3 regions of the Thermoanaerobacterium sp. PSU-2 genome follow, and region 1 is predicted to be linked to each of the others. Evidence: riboswitches for the same ligand, from Rfam matches in the RefSeq annotation. Region 1 holds a riboswitch; each other region holds the start of a gene.
What was found. Region 1 has a riboswitch for thiamine pyrophosphate ahead of thiT (energy-coupled thiamine transporter ThiT). Riboswitches for the same ligand answer to the same signal wherever they lie in the genome.
Positions count from the first base shown of each region.

Region 1 (5,731 bases):
TATGATAACAGTAATACTGCCGCAGTTTGTAGTTAGGAAAAGGTGGCACAACATTCTTCATAATAAGACGAGAGTTTATATAGAAAAAGAACTGTTAAAACACAAACACATCGTCGTTGCGACTATGCCGCTGCAGCTTCACGATGATGATGATATTGAAGATAAATGCAAAAAAGAGCAATAATCTTTATTGCTCTTTTAATATTGTGCTTATGGCGTGAAGGACCTTGTCAATATGGTCTTTTTTGATGTAATAGTGTGTTACAAATCTTACAGTGTAGTCATTGCTGCCGTTTACCTTAATCCCGTAATCTAAAAGTTTTGAGGATAATTGTGCTCCTGTAAGACCTGTTGCAGATATGTCAGACATGACGATATTTGTTTGAACTGTCGACATGTCAACTTTTATGCCTTTTATGTTATTTAAGCCTTCTGCTAAAAGCCTTGCGTTTTCGTGATCTTCTGCTAATCTCTTTGTCATCTTTTCAAGTGCTACAATTCCTGCAGCAGCTAAAATCCCAGCTTGTCTTAAACCACCACCCAACATTTTGCGGTACTTTCTGGCCTTTTTAATGAAATCTTTACTGCCGGCCACAATGGAACCTACGGGTGCACAAAGTCCTTTTGATAGACAAAACATTACGCTGTCAGCGTATCTTGATATATCCTTTACGTCTACATTTAGGTATGTAGCAGCGTTGAAAATCCTTGCTCCGTCTAAATGGACAGGTATATCGTGTTCTTTTGCTATCTCATAAATTTCCTTCATATTGCTTAGTGGTATAACGGTACCGCCTGCTCTATTGTGGGTATTTTCAAGGCATATAAGACCTGTCTTTGGAAAATGGATGTCATCTGTCCTGATGGAGTTTAAAACATCTTTTGGATCCATAATACCATTTATTCCTCGTATAGTTTTAGCTTGAACCCCTGATAAGTACCCTATACCACCGACTTCATACGTAATTATATGACATTTTTCTTCCAGTATTACTTCATTACCGTGATGTGTATGTGTCATTACGGATACTTGATTTCCCTGTGTTCCGCTTGTCACAAACATCGCATCTTCTTTTCCCATAATGTCTGCTGCCATTTCTTCAAGTTTCTTTACAGTTGGATCTTCACCATAAACGTCATCGCCTACTAAAGCTTTGTACATGGCATCTCTCATTTCCTGAGTTGGCAACGTGACTGTGTCGCTTCTTAAATCGATGTATTCCATGTAATATTACCTCCTATCTATTAGCTTAATTTAAGATTAACATTGTTGAAAAGCTAAAGCAATAGATGGGATTACGGGAATTTTGTTATTTAAAGCAATGGTGCTATAATCAAATAAGAAATTTAAATTTTAAGATACGGAGGGGTTGTATGCAGTATAGAGAATTTGGCAATACAGGTGTTAAGGTTTCAGCATTGGGTTTTGGCGCAATGAGATTGCCTACAATAGGCGGAGACAACAGCAAGATCGATGAAGAAGAAGCTATAAAGATGATAAGATATGCTATAGATAATGGCGTTAACTACGTTGATACTGCATATCCGTACCACAATGGGCAAAGTGAGATTGTGGTAGGCAAAGCTTTGAAAGACGGATACAGAGAAAAGACGTATTTAGCTACAAAACTTCCGTCATGGCTTGTTAATGAAAAAGAAGATATGGATAAATACCTGAATGAACAACTAAAAAAACTGGACGTTGACTACATAGATTTTTACCTTCTACACGCATTGGATAAAGAGAGATGGGAGAAGTACAAAAGACTTGATGTGTTTAGCTGGATGGAAAAGGTCAAGAAAGAAGGCAAAGTCAAATTCATAGGTTTTTCTTTCCATGACGAATACAACGTTTTTAAAGGCATAATCGATGATTACGATAAATGGGATTTTTGTCAGATACAGTACAACTACATGGATATAAACAATCAAGCGGGCTTAAAAGGGCTTAAGTATGCTGCGTCAAAAGGATTAGCCGTTATTGTAATGGAACCAATAAGAGGAGGTAAGCTTGCTGGAGATCCGCCAGAGGCTATCAAAGAGCTTTGGAACAGTGCAAGTGTAAAAAGGACACCTGCAGAATGGGCTCTGCAATGGGTGTGGAATCATCCAGAGGTTTCGCTTGTATTAAGTGGAATGAGCACGATGGAACAAGTGAAACAAAATATAGAAAGTGCCTCAAGATCAAAAGCAAATGGCTTAACCGAGGACGAGGTAAAACTTGTAGATAAAGTCAGAGAAACTTATGAAAGGCTTTCGCCTGTAGGATGCACTGCTTGTAACTACTGCATGCCATGTCCCAATGGCGTAAACATACCTAAGAACTTTGCCATATACAATGAAGCCCACATGTACAACAACTACGATGAAGCACTTAGAAATTATAATAACTTAAATGAAGGAAAAGCAAGCTCTTGCATAGAATGTGGAGAGTGCGAGACGAAATGCCCTCAGCACTTGACGATAATTGAATATTTAAAGGATGTAAGAAGATACTTTAAAGAGGCTGTTTAAAAATAAGCCATATTGATGAAACTTAAGTTTCACCAATATGGCTTTACTTTTGGTAGTCAACATATCCCTTTTTCTTGGCTTCTAAAAATAGTAAGAAGTTTATGAAGTAAAATATAACACCTGATGCCACGATAAATATACTATTTAAATTAAGTACCATTATAAGTATCCCAAAGATTATAAGGTATATGGAATTTAATATGGAAAACTTAAGCTGCAACTTTAAGAATTCATCTGATTTTAAAAGCCTTATTTTTGCCTTTCTCGTATAATAAGTGACTTTATCTTTATTTAATATGGAATACATCAAATAAACGACACCGGCAATTACTAATACAATACCTAGCCAATTCATCTTATTACACCCCTTCTTGATTTCATTTTAAAATTTGTTGAACAAAAAAGCAACGTATAATATTTTTTATAATACTTGCTTTGATAGTTTACTTGTGAAATAATAAATAGTGAATATCTTATTTAGAAGGGAGTGTCAAGGATGGTTCAAAGTGGATTTATGCTATTTTTGCAGTATTTTGTGGCTTTAGCTACACCGATTGTATCAGTCATTTTTTTGGTATTTTACATAGTTTATACATTAAAAAAGATGAAAAAGATTGATTCAATAGAGAAAAGCTTAGCAAAAATAGCAGCTTCAGGCAAGTTAGAATCAAGCGAGTCTTCTTACGAATCTAATGGAGATTTTGAAGTTGAAGATGAAGTCGAAGAAGAAATTGTCGTCAAATAACAAAATATCAGGATGTGGTAATATGGTGTGGGACGACTTAGATACACCCATTGGAACGCTAAGAATATATTCAAGCGAAAATGGTATAGCGAGGATAGATTTTCCTAATGAAGAACATCTGCAATGTTTAAGGGGTACAAACTCGTTTATTGCAGATTGCAAAGAACAGCTTAGATTGTACTTTAAGGGTCGCTTGAAAGAATTTAGCGTAAAGTTAGATTTAGAAGGGACAGACTTTCAAAAATCTGTTTGGCGAGAGCTTATGAAGATCCCCTATGGCTTTTATGCTACATACGGTGAAATCGCAAGGAGAGTAGGAAAGCCAAATGCGTCAAGGGCTGTAGGAAATGCCCTCAATAAAAATCCTATTCCGATTATCATACCGTGTCATAGGGTCATCGGCTCCGATATGACACTAAAAGGCTTTGCAGGAGGACTTAATGTCAAATCATTACTGCTGCAACATGAAGGTATTGCATTTAAAAAGTAATTTTATTATAATTAGATAATAAATTAATCAATAGACTATGTCCGCTGGGGGTGCTTTTAGCTGAGATGGCAGATGCCAAACCCCTAGAACCTGATTGGGTTAATACCTACGAAGGGAATGCGGCAAAAGACCGCATCGGTGTGCGGTTTTTTTGTTTTAAGCGGTACATAGCCTCAAAAGGAGGTTATTTTTATGTCCTACATTGTAAGCATTTTTTCCGACTTTACAAAAATAAAGCCTGCCACACTTTCCATCATAATTGCGATTCTATTCGCTGCGTTTTTGTTTTACATTTTAAGAAACAGTGTGAAATTTAACGCAAAGATGCTTGTGTACGGTGGATTGGCAATAGCTATATCATTTGTCTTATCGTATATAAGGTTTTATCATTGGCCTCAAGGTGGTTCTATAACGCCAGCCAGTATGCTTCCGCTGTTTGTCTTTGCATACTATTACGGTGCAGGTCCAGGCATAGCGGTGGGAATGGCTTATGGAATGCTTCAGCTAATACAAGACCCTTATGTTGTGCATTGGATACAGCTTCTCTTAGATTATCCATTGGCGTTTGGCGCCTTAGGACTTGCAGGATTTTTCAAGAAAAACTTAAGCATTGGTGTTTTGGTTGGCGGTTTTGGCAGATTTTTCTCACACTTTCTATCAGGTGTCTTCTTCTTTGCCAGCTACGCGCCAAAAGGCATGAATCCTGTCGTCTACTCGCTTCTTGTTAATGGTATATTAGTGGGTGTGGAGGTCTTGATTTGTTTTGCAGTTTCTATTATCCCGCAAGTTAGAAATGCAATTGAGATGATAAAGAAAAAAGCTTTAGCGTAAAATTTATTAAAGCCCTCTTTTTAATGGAAGAGGGTTTTTATAAATTTTATACAATAAATTGATTTTGATGGTATAATATTAGATAGCAAATAAAAATAAACTATATTGATGGATAGATTTTAACGCATTTTTAATACAAATTTAATTTAAATTTAATGTTTAAATGCGATAATCAATATAGTGATTGTGAGGGTCTTTTTGATGGATAAAATAAAGATTTTAATACTTTATGAAGATATAGGAACTGGACATAAAAGAACGGCGATGGCTTTAAAAAAAGCCTTCGAAAAAAGAGATGGCATTGAAGCCTTCGTTGAAAATCCACTTGGGGAGAAGTTTCCCAGCTTGTCTTACTTAACGACGAGGATTTATCTAAAGACGTTAAAATTGACGCCTGAATTATGGGGTTATCTCTATGAGATGGAAAGGGACAAGATAGAAAGGCGCATAAATAAGCTGGTAGGCATATCTGTTTATACATTTATAAAAGATTACGTATTAAACTTAAAGCCTAACGCTGTAATATGCACCCATCCGTTTTCTTGTTCTATTCTGTCTCATATAAAGAGAGATCTCAATATTCCAATATTTGCCATATTGACTGATTACGATGTCCATGCGTATTGGATACATCACCAGATAGATGGGTATTTTGTCGGTTCACAAGAGATGAAAAACCAGATGAACTTAATGGGTGTTTCTGATGACAAGATAAATGTGACAGGTATACCTATTGATGAAGAATTTTACATCAAAAAAGATAAAAACGAGATGAGACGAAATTTAGGTTTTGAGGTAGACAGGCCATTAGTGATGGTGATGGGCGGTGGACTTGGACTCGGAAACATAAAAAAAGCCGTCAATGTTATACAGAGGCATAAAGATTTGCAGATTGCTGTAATATGCGGATTTAATAAGAATTTAAAGGCTAAAATAGAGGAGATATCAGACGATAATGTATTTGTGTATGGTCATGTAAACAACGTGCATGAATTTATGGAGGCTGCTGATGTCTTAGTAACTAAAAGCGGTGGTCTTACTGTCACCGAAGCCATAATTAAGAAATTGCCTATGATAATTTTTGATCCCATACCGGGACAAGAAGAGAGAAATCTCGAATTTTTGCTTAAAAAGAGGATTGCCTTGAGAAT
Region 1 is NZ_MSQD01000005.1:50,633-56,363, reverse strand. It holds gene BVF91_RS05300 (APC family permease) at 1-184, shown strand, start outside; gene ltaE (low-specificity L-threonine aldolase) at 188-1,225, opposite strand; gene BVF91_RS05290 (aldo/keto reductase) at 1,375-2,514, shown strand; gene BVF91_RS05285 (hypothetical protein) at 2,558-2,869, opposite strand; gene BVF91_RS05280 (hypothetical protein) at 3,011-3,259, shown strand; gene BVF91_RS05275 (methylated-DNA--[protein]-cysteine S-methyltransferase) at 3,282-3,749, shown strand; TPP riboswitch at 3,786-3,884, shown strand; gene thiT (energy-coupled thiamine transporter ThiT) at 3,942-4,580, shown strand; gene BVF91_RS05265 (MGDG synthase family glycosyltransferase) at 4,782-5,731, shown strand, end outside.

Region 2 (5,731 bases), on a different contig from region 1:
TCCATCTGCATCAATGGACAGTGCTATATCGATTCTGTCATTTATTATAAATGGAATGCGGTATTTCGCCGCAATATCTTTCAATCTCTTAGCAATCTCATAAAACTCTCTTGATGAAATATCCTTTTCCCTAAGCTGTAGCATAGTAACGCCGTTTTGCAATGATTCTTCTACAGCATCGTAAAAATCTCTACCAGCCTTCAAAAGATTTCTGTCAGTGACCAAATAAAGAGATACATCAAAATCTTTCATGCTTACGCCTCCAATACTTCAATATCAGCGTATTTCCTTATCATGTCAGAATCTATAAGATACAGATAATCTATGAATTTTGTCCTAAATGTCCCAGGCAAATTGCACTCTTTTTCCGCCAATTCCCCTGCTATATTCATGATAAGAAGGGCAGCCAATGACGATACCACTTTGTCATGGCTGCATGCAGACGTAGCCGCCATTATTGCGCCTAAAGTACATCCTGCACCTGTTATCTTTGTAAATAAATGTGTACCATTTTTAACTTTTACTACTCTTTTCCCATCGCTTATATAGTCTTCTTTTCCTGTCGACACGACAACCGTATTTGTTAACTTTGCAAGTTTTACACAAGAATCAACATTTCCACTGTCATCTAAAGAATCTACACCTTTCACATTTGCACTTTCACCTGATAAAGCATTTATCTCACCGCCGTTTCCCTTGATAATGCTTATATCACCTATCTTTAAAAGCATGTTTACAAAGTCAACCCTGCTTTTTATGGCAGCGCATCCTACAGGGTCTAAAACGACTGGTTTTTTGTGGTCTTTCGCCGACACTACAGAATTGATTATTGTCTCTTTAGTTTCATTATTGATAGTACCTATATTTACGTATAAAGCATTTGAAATTGCTGTAAAGTCGTACGCTTCGTCCGGTGACATTACCATCGCAGGAGATGCCCCTATACTTAGTAGTGCATTGGCATTATCGTTTATTACGACGTAGTTTGTTATAGCGTGGACAAGCGGCACTTCTTCTTTTAATCTTTCTAAAACTTTTATTGCTTCTTCAACCATAAATTTTCTCCTCTCTCTTATTTAAAGATTTCATAATTGGATAGATTACAGCAGTCAAAATAATCGTACCTATTGTGGGCGTTATAAACCATTTTGATAGATTTGTACCAAAATACGTAAGATAATTGTAGAATATCGTACCTACCGCAAAAGAAATCGTGGCAGGCACGTTTAAGAAGCTATGGCTTTTGCTTCTCATCAAAAAGAAATCTTCAAATACAACCGTATATGCTGGAATAAATACACTTCCTATGGCGTACAAAAAGTTTTGGTAATTATCCATTGGGAACAAATATGCGGCAATAAGCCCCACAATGGAATATATAATAAGCAGACTTTTTCTGCTTAATTTAGCTTTTACAATAGAAAGTGTTGAAATGGCAGCGGAATACACATCCATAAAAGTCGTTGTAACCGTCGACAAAAGTATAATAAGAAGCGGTACAATTCCCGTTTTTATTGATGCAAAATATGAGATTATGTCTTTCCCGCCTGTTTTCAAAGCCACATAAAGCCCTATAAAATACATGAAGCAGCTTGCTATGAAATATCCTGCGAATGTATATATAAAACTGGACTTTCCATCCTTAGCATTTATAGTGTAATCTCCTACCAGTGGAAGCCATGATACAGGCATAGCAACGGCAAGTTCCACTGCACCGCTGAAGCTCATGTCTCCGGCTACATATCCAACCTTTCCCGCCTTCAAATACAATACAACAAATATAGTCAAGATAAATAAAAGCACAACAGCAATATCGTTTATCCAGTAAGCTTCATTGTCAAAGAATAATGTCCACAATAAAACAGATATGCCAACGACAAAAATTCCAATAGCAGTAGACATGCCTATAGCACCGTTGAAAGCCTTTGCAGACTGTATTATCATTACAGCCGTCCAGCCAACCAATTGAAGCACATTTAAAAGCCCTATAAATACCATGCCTTTCTCGCCCAGGACACCTTTTGTGGACTCTATCGCAGGTTTCTTAACTCTAAAGGACATAAGCCCTCCTAAAGCAAAAAACAGAGTGCCAATGATGTGACCTAACAATATGCTTAAAATCCCTTTAGTTAAGCCTAATGGTGCAAAGTACGAACCAGTAAAAACCTCTGCAATTGATACGGCCGCACCTGACCATATCAAAAAAAGCGTTGAGTTTTTAATCTTCATAGTCAATACCTGCTTTCTTATAAAGATCTACTAAATGTCCTACAGGTCCTACACCTTTACCTATCTCAAGAGAATTTTTAATAGCCTCTGTTATGTAACTTTTTGCGTTTATTACTGCATCTTTCAAGCTTAATCCTCTACCAAGGTACGAAGCTATTGCAGATGAGTAAGTGCATCCTGTTCCATGTGTATTTTTGGTGTCGATCCTCTCCTGTGGCAAAAGTAAAAATTCACTTCCATCGTAGAATACATCAGTAGCATTTTCTAAAGAATGACCACCTTTTACAACGACAGCTTTTACACCCATATCGATGATTTTTTTAGCAGCCTCCTTCATGTCATCAATTCCCTCAATATTCATTCCAGTAAGCTCACACGCCTCCGGTATATTTGGAGTAATGATATCTGCCATAGGCAAAAGCTTTGTCTTCAATGCGTCTATGGCGTCTTCTTTTAGAAGGTAATATCCGCTTTTTGATATCATGACAGGGTCTAACACGACGTTTTTTGGATTCCATCTTTTAAGTGATGATGCAATAGCGTCAATGATATCTTGGCTTGATACCATACCTATCTTTACAGCATCTACCGCCGTATCCTCAAATACGCAATCTATCTGCTTTTTGATGATATCAGCATCCATCTCTCTTACATCAAAGACACCTACCGTATTCTGCGCCGTCACTGCCGTAATGACGCACATGCCGTATACTCCAAGAGCGCAAAACGTCTTTAAATCTGCCTCTATGCCAGCACCGCCAATGCTGTCAGAGCCTGCAATCGTAAGCAACTTCTTCACATCGATTCCTCCTTTTTTTGTATGCCTTGAGGAAATACAAAACGAAAAAAGTGTGCCGGATAAGCACACTTAAAGTCCACTGTACTCCCTACGCCGGCATTATCCAGATCAGGTTATGGGTCATAGCAGAAATAGCTGCTAACTCTCAGCCGGGCTATCACCCCAGCTCCCCAGACAAAAATATTTACTTTTACTTTATTTTAACACAAATTATCTGACTTGTACAGGATATTTCACCATATCGTCAAATTTTCCTGTTGATAGCTGTACAGATTATAGTACACGCCCTTCCTATTCATAAGCTCCTCATGTGTACCTTCCTCTTCTATTCCATTTTCAGTAAGCACTATTATACGCTTAGCATTTCTAATGGTGCCCAATCTGTGGGCGATTATGAGAGTAGTCCTGTTTTTCGATAGATTTTCAATAGACTGCTGAATAATCGATTCACTTTTATTGTCAAGCGATGATGTCGCTTCATCAAGTATAAGTATTGGAGGATTTTTTAAGAACATCCTTGCAATAGATATTCTCTGCTTTTGTCCGCCAGACAATTTAACGCCTCTTTCGCCAATATACGTATCATAACCATCTTTTAGCTCCATTATGAAGTCATGGGCATTTGCAGCTTTGGCTGCATTGATTATTTCTTCGTCAGTAGCATCTAATTTACCGTACGCGATGTTTTCTTTTATCGTGCCCGAAAACAAAAATACATCTTGCTGGACAATGCCTATATTTTCTCTAAGCGATGATAGCTTCACATCCCTTATATCTATACCGTCAATTTTTATGGAGCCTGCATCTATCTCATAAAACCTCGGTATAAGGCTTAGAAGTGTGGTTTTACCTGCACCTGAGGGCCCTACTATTGCCACTGTCTCTCCATGTTTTATCTTAAGATTGATTCCTGACAGTACTTCTCTTTTATTGTCGTAGCTGAATGTGACATTGTCAAACTCAATATCGCCTTTCACGTCTTTTAACTCTATCGCATCTTTTTTATCTGCTATCTCTGGCTCTGTATCCATAAGCTCCACAAACCGCCTAAAGCCAGCCATACCCTGCTGGTACTGCTCTATAAACCGCAAAAGAACAGTCAAAGGTTGCAAAAACTGGCTAATGTATATTATGTATGCCACCAAGTCACCTGTATTTATGAGGCCTTTTGATATAAAGTAGCCGCCTGCTGCAAGAGTAATCACAACTGATATATTAGAAAGAAAATTTACACTAGAATCAAATATGCCAATATGCTTAACCGCTTTTGACCTGGCACTTTTATACATGGAGCTTTTATTATCGAATTTTAGTTTCTCAAATTTTTCCCTTACAAATGATTTGACGACCCTTATGCCTGTAATGCTTTCTTCTAATGTGGCATTCATCTGTGCCTGCGTTTCGCGGACATTTTTCCATATAATTTCAAACTTATTGTTGTAAATATACATGTATATAAACATAAAAGGTATTATGGTAAATACAACCAGTGTCAGCCTCACATCAATTGTAAGCAAAAGTATGAATGTGCCTATTATCCTTATGATAGACAAAAAAAGGTCCTCTGGACCATGATGTGCTACTTCTGCTATCTCATTTAAGTCATTGACAACCCTTGACATTATATAACCTGTCTTTGTGTTGTCATAATAGTTCATAGAAAGTTTCTGAAGATGTGAAAAAGCATCTTTTCTCATATCGTACTCTATGCTTACACCTAAAACATGGCCATAGTATCCTACTATGTATTCAAGTATCATCCTTCCGAAGTACATTATAGCTAATAAAATTGCGAACCTGTATATAAGGTTAAAATCCTTGTTAGGTATGACGTTATTTATCACATTTCTCGTAACCATAGGAAAAACCAAATCTGAAGCAGATATAAAAAATGCACACACCATGTCAAGGATAAAAAGCCATATATGTGGCTTGTAATACGACGCAAATCTTTTTATAAGCCTCAAAAAAATCCCCCCCAAATATAAATCAAAACAATTACTGCTAATGATTGATGTATCTCTAACATTAGTTTAATATGCCAACTAATAATTGTCAAATTTGTACAATAGACGATTTTTTAGTTTTCTTTTTTAATACACTTAAAACTTTCGTTGTATAAGATAATGTTTTTGTAGGACATGCATCAACACAATGGCCGCACCCTACGCACCTTATATCAGAGACATCTTTACCGTAATATGCTGCACTTTTTATGTCTATACTCATTGGACATGATTCGTTGCATTGTCCGCATTGGATACATTTTGAATTATTTGTAGTAATTTTTTGCCCGGCGACTTTACTTATCAATCCTAAAACTGTTCCCAATGGACAATAATAGCAATATCCTCTGCCTGTTAATGCAATCCAAAAAAACATAGCCATAAGAAGTTCGCCAGCAAGATACTTATACGATTCCATCTTACTTATCGCATCATAATTACCACCTAAAAATGCTCCAGATAAAAATAATATCCACCAAATAGTGAAAAATAGCGATATAGCAAAGAATAACAATCTCAATAATGAAAATATTTTTATTCCCTTTTGATTTAGATGTTTTCTCTTACCCAAAAGAGGAAAAACAGGATCAAAAACTTCTGAAGCGAATCCATTGAAAAGACAAATTGTAGAGCATTGCCATCTTCTACCGTATAATAAAGTTCCTATAAAGACGATTATGCTAACCAATACGTAGAA
Region 2 is NZ_MSQD01000013.1:8,265-13,995, forward strand. It holds gene thiE (thiamine phosphate synthase) at 1-252, opposite strand, end outside; gene thiM (hydroxyethylthiazole kinase) at 255-1,055, opposite strand; gene cytX (putative hydroxymethylpyrimidine transporter CytX) at 1,048-2,229, opposite strand; gene thiD (bifunctional hydroxymethylpyrimidine kinase/phosphomethylpyrimidine kinase) at 2,219-3,028, opposite strand; TPP riboswitch at 3,096-3,211, opposite strand; gene BVF91_RS10230 (ABC transporter ATP-binding protein) at 3,262-4,995, opposite strand; gene BVF91_RS10235 (4Fe-4S binding protein) at 5,084-5,731, opposite strand, start outside.
Region 2: another riboswitch for thiamine pyrophosphate. It lies ahead of thiD (bifunctional hydroxymethylpyrimidine kinase/phosphomethylpyrimidine kinase); the one in region 1 lies ahead of thiT (energy-coupled thiamine transporter ThiT).

Region 3 (5,731 bases), on a different contig from region 1:
TCTTAAGATCTCTTGATGTATTCTTGAAGGCGGAGCCATGGGAAATGGATTCCCATTTATTAACTCCCAGCGTCTATCATCTTTCCATTTTTTATAATCGCGATACGTATACGTCTTATTTTCATCAGGTAAAGCCATAATTTTTTCCCTCCATCCTTTATAAAACTTAGAAGCATCATATTTTATTTCATAGTTTTAAGTTGTTACAAATTGGTACATTTGCATCAGCTTTTTATTACATTATTGCTTATTATATTCAAGTAAATACATAAGGAAAAAAGGCTGTGACATTTTACATAATGTAAAAAAGACAGCCTCCATTGAAATATCAATATATGTATAAAAGTTTATTTATTTTTTTCAATCATCTCTTCTACTTCTTTTGCTCCTTCTTCATACAGTTTTTCTTCATCTGGAGATAATTCCTTCAAAAGTCTCAAAAATTCTCCGGCATGCACTCTTTCTTCGTCTGCAATATCTACTAAAACGTCTTTTGCTAATTTGTTATCTGTTGACTCTGCCAATTGCATGTATAACTGAATCGCCTCATACTCTGCTGCCACCATAAAACGTATAGCTCTTATAAGCTCCTCATGTGTAATTTTGTTTTTATTTGCAAGTCCAGCAAATGGAGTACCAAAATCAGGCATACTATAGCCCCCTTTTTATTATTATTTGTTATTATTTGATTGTAAGTTCATTATATCACAAAATTAGGAATTTACCGAATTACCATATTTTATTTATAGACCTTTTTCGACTTATCCAAAACCTCAAGCAAAATAAGGGCTATGATGCTTCCTGTCACTGTATTTATTAAAAATGGAGTTACAAAGAAAAATGCTCCCACATCTTTACCAATGATGTATTTGGCTATTGGAAATGCCACAAGACCTCCTATTATCCCTGTACCAAAAACCTCCCCTAATGCAGCTAAAATCTTTTTCCCTGTCAATTTATATAAAATTCCTGCCAATAAAGCGCCAATCATGCTACCGGGAAAAGCCAATAGTGTTCCAGTGCCCATTATGTTTCTGATTATGGATATTGAAAACGCAATTAGTACTGCATATCCTGGGCCAAGTGTCACTGCAGATATGACATTAATTATATGCTGTATAGGGGTCGTTTTCGAAACACCTACAGGGAAAAATACAAAATTTGCAAAGACTACGCCGATTGCAATCAGCATAGCTGAATAAGTAATCTTTTTTATATTCATTTACAATCCTCCCGATTTTTAAAAATTCTACTTTAACAGGCTTATATCTTCTCCTGTAATAACTTTATTCATGTTTCTCACAGCACACATATTTCCACACATTGTACATGTTTCACTATCATGTGGTAGAGATTCACTCCTGTACCTTCTCGCCTTTTCAGGATCTATAGCTAATCTAAACATTTCATCCCAATCAAGCTTTCTCCTGGCATAAGACATATCATTATCCCATTTTTCTGCATTGCGTATACCTTTTGCCAGATCTGCTGCATGGGCAGCTATTTTAGAAGCAATGATGCCTTCCTTCATATCTTCAATCGTTGGAAGTCTCAGATGTTCCGCTGGTGTTACATAACACAAGAAATCCGCTCCACTTGCTGCAGCAATTGCACCACCAATTGCACTTGTAATATGATCATATCCAGGTGCAATATCTGTTACGATTGGCCCCAATACATAAAACGGCGCACCATTACATAGCTTTTTCTCCAACAAAACATTTGCTTCGATTTCATTTAGCCTCATATGACCAGGTCCCTCAATAATCACTTGAACATTCTTTTCATAAGCTCTTTTCGCTAATTCTCCAAGGGTTATAAGCTCTTTTATTTGGCATGCATCTGTGGAATCATTTATGCAGCCTGGCCTCAATGCATCGCCAAGGCTTATCGTTGCATCGTACTCAGCACATATGTCAAGAATATCATCAAAATACTCATAAAAAGGATTTTCCTTATCATTTAATTCCATCCACGTATATAACAAAGAGCCTCCGCGAGAAACGATATTTAGAAGTCTTTCATTTCTTTTGAAAATTTCCGCCGTCTCTCTGTTGATGCCTGCATGGATAGTCATAAAATCAACACCGTCTTGTGCATGCCTTTCGACGATCTTTATAAATTCTGAAGGTGTAATGTCTTTTAAATCTTTGTCATAATATCCTACAGCATCATATACTGGAACAGTACCTATCATGGCTGTAGAAATACCTATCAATCTGTTTCTAAATTCAAAAGTTTTGCCATATGAACTTAAATCCATGATAGACTCTGCTTTCATTTCTATCGCCTTTTTTGCCTTTTCTAATTCTGCATCCACATTGTTGCAGTCCCTTGATACACCTAAGTTTACGTTTATTTTTGTTCTAAGCCCTGTCCCTACGCCTTCTGGACTAAGTGCTTCATGGTTTTTATTTGCTGGTATGACTACTTCACCAGAAGCTACTTTGCTCAGCAATAAATCCACTTCAATGTCTTCTTTTGCTGCCACAACATTCATCTCTTCTGTAATAATTCCTTTTTTTGCCGCATCTAATTGTGTAGTGTAATTCATCGCAGTCATCCTTTCATAAATCATTTTGTTTTGATACTTGTAAAATGAAGGGAGGAAGAAGGTTATATTCGAAAATATTGAATAAAAAAAGCCTTACCGCATGGTAAAGCTTTATAATCGAAAGCTTGCTTCCCTACGGTAGTATTAACTACATCAGGTTCTAAGGGTCAGGTTTTACCTTCTCAACCAAAATGGTTCCCCCGCAAACTAATTTCACAAGTATTAAATTTAATCTAATTATACTTTAAAACCCTAAAATTGTAAAGGTAATCGGGATTAAAAATCTAATTATTTAATATCACAAACAGGCTTAACGTTTATATTTGACCTGTATTCAGTTTCTGTCCAAAATATTCTATCTGCAACCATAGCTTCAGGGTTTAATTCTACACCCTTTAATATAAGCTCTTTAAATTTATTGTATCCAGCCCTGTCTATCAAGTGACCTCCATGGAGATATACTGGTTTATGATTCAATACTTCCGCAGAGAAATCTTGCCAATTTTTAAGTATGCCCAGCACTACATCTTCTGTTACCCAATTTAAGAAAATCTTTCCCATGCGAGGTGTCTGTTTTCCGGTTCTACCACCAATGAGGACTCTGTAGAATTTCTTAGGATTTCTAGACCAAGCGCCTGTAGGACATACAAGTGCACACTCACCACAGCCAACACAGCAGCACGAATCTTTCTCGATTTTTCCATTTACCATGTATAAAACACCTGTAGCATGTTGTTTACAAGCCTCGATACATTTCTTACATCCTATACAGCGATCGTAATCATATTCTGTTTTTGTAATGCCTATAATTCCAAAATCGTTGAAATGAGCCTTTGCACAGTCATTAGGACATCCGGCTATGCTTACTTTTATATGATAATCACTTGGAAAGATGATTTTTTCAATTTTTCTTGCAAGTGATGTTGTGTCTATATTTGCCTTTATGCAATGTTTATTTCCTATGCAAGCCATAATGTTTCTAGAACCTATCGTTGGATATCCATTGTCATCTACTTCCATGTCAACACCACAAAGGTCTACTTCTATCTCTTTAATAAACGTCTTTATATACTTATTGACTTCATCGATATATTCATACTTTATTCCAGGTATTGATAAAGTTTGTCTAACGCCAAGATGAAATTGTCCATTTCCCCATGTTTTTGCAATATGCTCTACATATGACAGATATTTAGCATCCATTACACCGCCTGGAACGCGCATCTGCAGCATGAATTCACCGCGGACTTTCGATTGCCTGTAACAATTTCTGCGGACTTTTTTTACATCTATATCATAGTTCATTACATACACCTCCACATTTAATCAAGTAAATCCTTCGCTTTTGTGTAGTTAAAAACAGGACCTTCGAGGCAAACATACGTCTCGTTTATCTTGCAGTGACCACATTTTCCAATTCCGCAAGACATCTTTCTCTCAAAGGAAACCCAAATTTTATCTTCTGGTACCCCATTTTTCAATAATTCTAATGCTGTAAAATGCATCATCACTGGCGGACCAACGACAATGACATTGTAATCACCAAAGCTATCAAATGGTATTTTACTTATATGCTCTGTAACCAAGCCAACTTCAAATCCATCGACTTTTTTCTTATCAAGAGTATATATGGTGTTAAATTTTGTCTTAAAATTATTTAAATCGTCTTTAAACAAGACGCTATTTTCATCTTTAAAACCTGCTATAAAGTGTAGTGATTTTATTTCTTCCGAATTATCATAAAAATACTTAAGTAAGCTTCTAACAGGCGATACACCTGTACCACCAGCTATAACAACTAAGTCTTTTCCTTTATATTTGTTAACAGGGAATGAATTACCATAAGGTCCTCTCATGAATATCTTATCGCCAGGAGATAAGTTAAATATCTCATTTGTTACTTTTCCTACTTTTCTTATAGTAAATTCCATCCAATTGTCACCCATAGCGCTTATCGATATAGGTGCTTCACCTATCTTTGGAATGGAAATCTGAAAGAACTGCCCATGCTCTGCTTTTACATCAACTTCAACTCTAAATGTGTATTCCAAATTCGTCTCATGAACTATTTCAAGTATCTTATATGGCTTAGGCATGAAAATATTATTCATTTATGCTGCCTCCTTTACCCGACTTCAACTTTTCAACTTCATCGTATAAGCGATTTATCGTTGTCGAAAAGGATATTAACTCTGGACATCTTTCATCACAGCGACCACAACCGACACACATGTTTTCCGTTTTAAAGCGAGCTTTATAATCATATACTTTATGAAGTGTACGGAATCTCATCCTTTCACCGGCAGTTTTTCTAAATACATGACCACCCGCCATCTCTGTAAAATCCTTGTGCATACAGCTTGCCTGCACTCTTCTTCTTTCGCCAACATTTGCATTTTCACTGTAAATTAAATCAACTGTATTAAAACAGCTACATGTTATGCAAGCAGCAGTACAAGCACCGCAGCTTATACAGCGGGAATTAAAGCTTTCCCACATGTCAAGATCATATACTTTTTTAAGTAGATCTGTATTGTCTATTTCTGGAACATGGACAACCTTCGGATTTGATTTTACGAATTCAGGCTTAAAATCTATTTCTTTCTTATCTTTAAATATGTCAATAAATTCATCATCTTTAACTTCAACCATTACATTATCATTATTAAATCTTATCGCTAGACTATAGTTATCTGTTTTATTGGAGTTCATGGAAACGCAGAAGCAGGTATCCCAGCCATCTTTACATTCCATCAAAACGAATTTTACTTTTTCACGGAGTCTTTTGTAATAAATATCTTCTGTATCACCATTTTGGAGGAAAATCGTATCAAGTCTTCTTATGCCATTTATATCACAAGCTCTTACAAATAATAGTATTTTTTTATCAAATACCTTGCTTTCTCTGTACTCATCCTCTGTAAAATAAAACAAAGCTTGTGTTATTGGATATATAACTTCTTTTGGTGAAAAATCGGATTTTTCATCGTATACAATGTCCTTCAAAGATTTTATCTCATCGTATCTTATAAGATCTGTGTCAGAATACCGGCCACGCTTTTCAAAACGTTTCGGTGCATAAATTTTATAATCTTTCTTCAGCACATTTAAAATATCGTCAAAATCTTTATTCTCAATTAGATATCCCAAGTTCTCTCCTCCTTTGAAAATTGAAAA
Region 3 is NZ_MSQD01000009.1:120,882-126,612, forward strand. It holds gene BVF91_RS08675 (Uma2 family endonuclease) at 1-138, opposite strand, end outside; gene encB (encapsulin nanocompartment ferritin-likeEncB family encapsulin nanocompartment ferritin-like cargo protein cargo protein) at 348-650, opposite strand; gene thiW (energy coupling factor transporter S component ThiW) at 740-1,222, opposite strand; gene thiC (phosphomethylpyrimidine synthase ThiC) at 1,250-2,554, opposite strand; TPP riboswitch at 2,667-2,766, opposite strand; gene asrC (sulfite reductase subunit C) at 2,843-3,859, opposite strand; gene asrB (anaerobic sulfite reductase subunit AsrB) at 3,877-4,665, opposite strand; gene asrA (anaerobic sulfite reductase subunit AsrA) at 4,658-5,704, opposite strand.
Region 3: another riboswitch for thiamine pyrophosphate. It lies ahead of thiC (phosphomethylpyrimidine synthase ThiC); the one in region 1 lies ahead of thiT (energy-coupled thiamine transporter ThiT).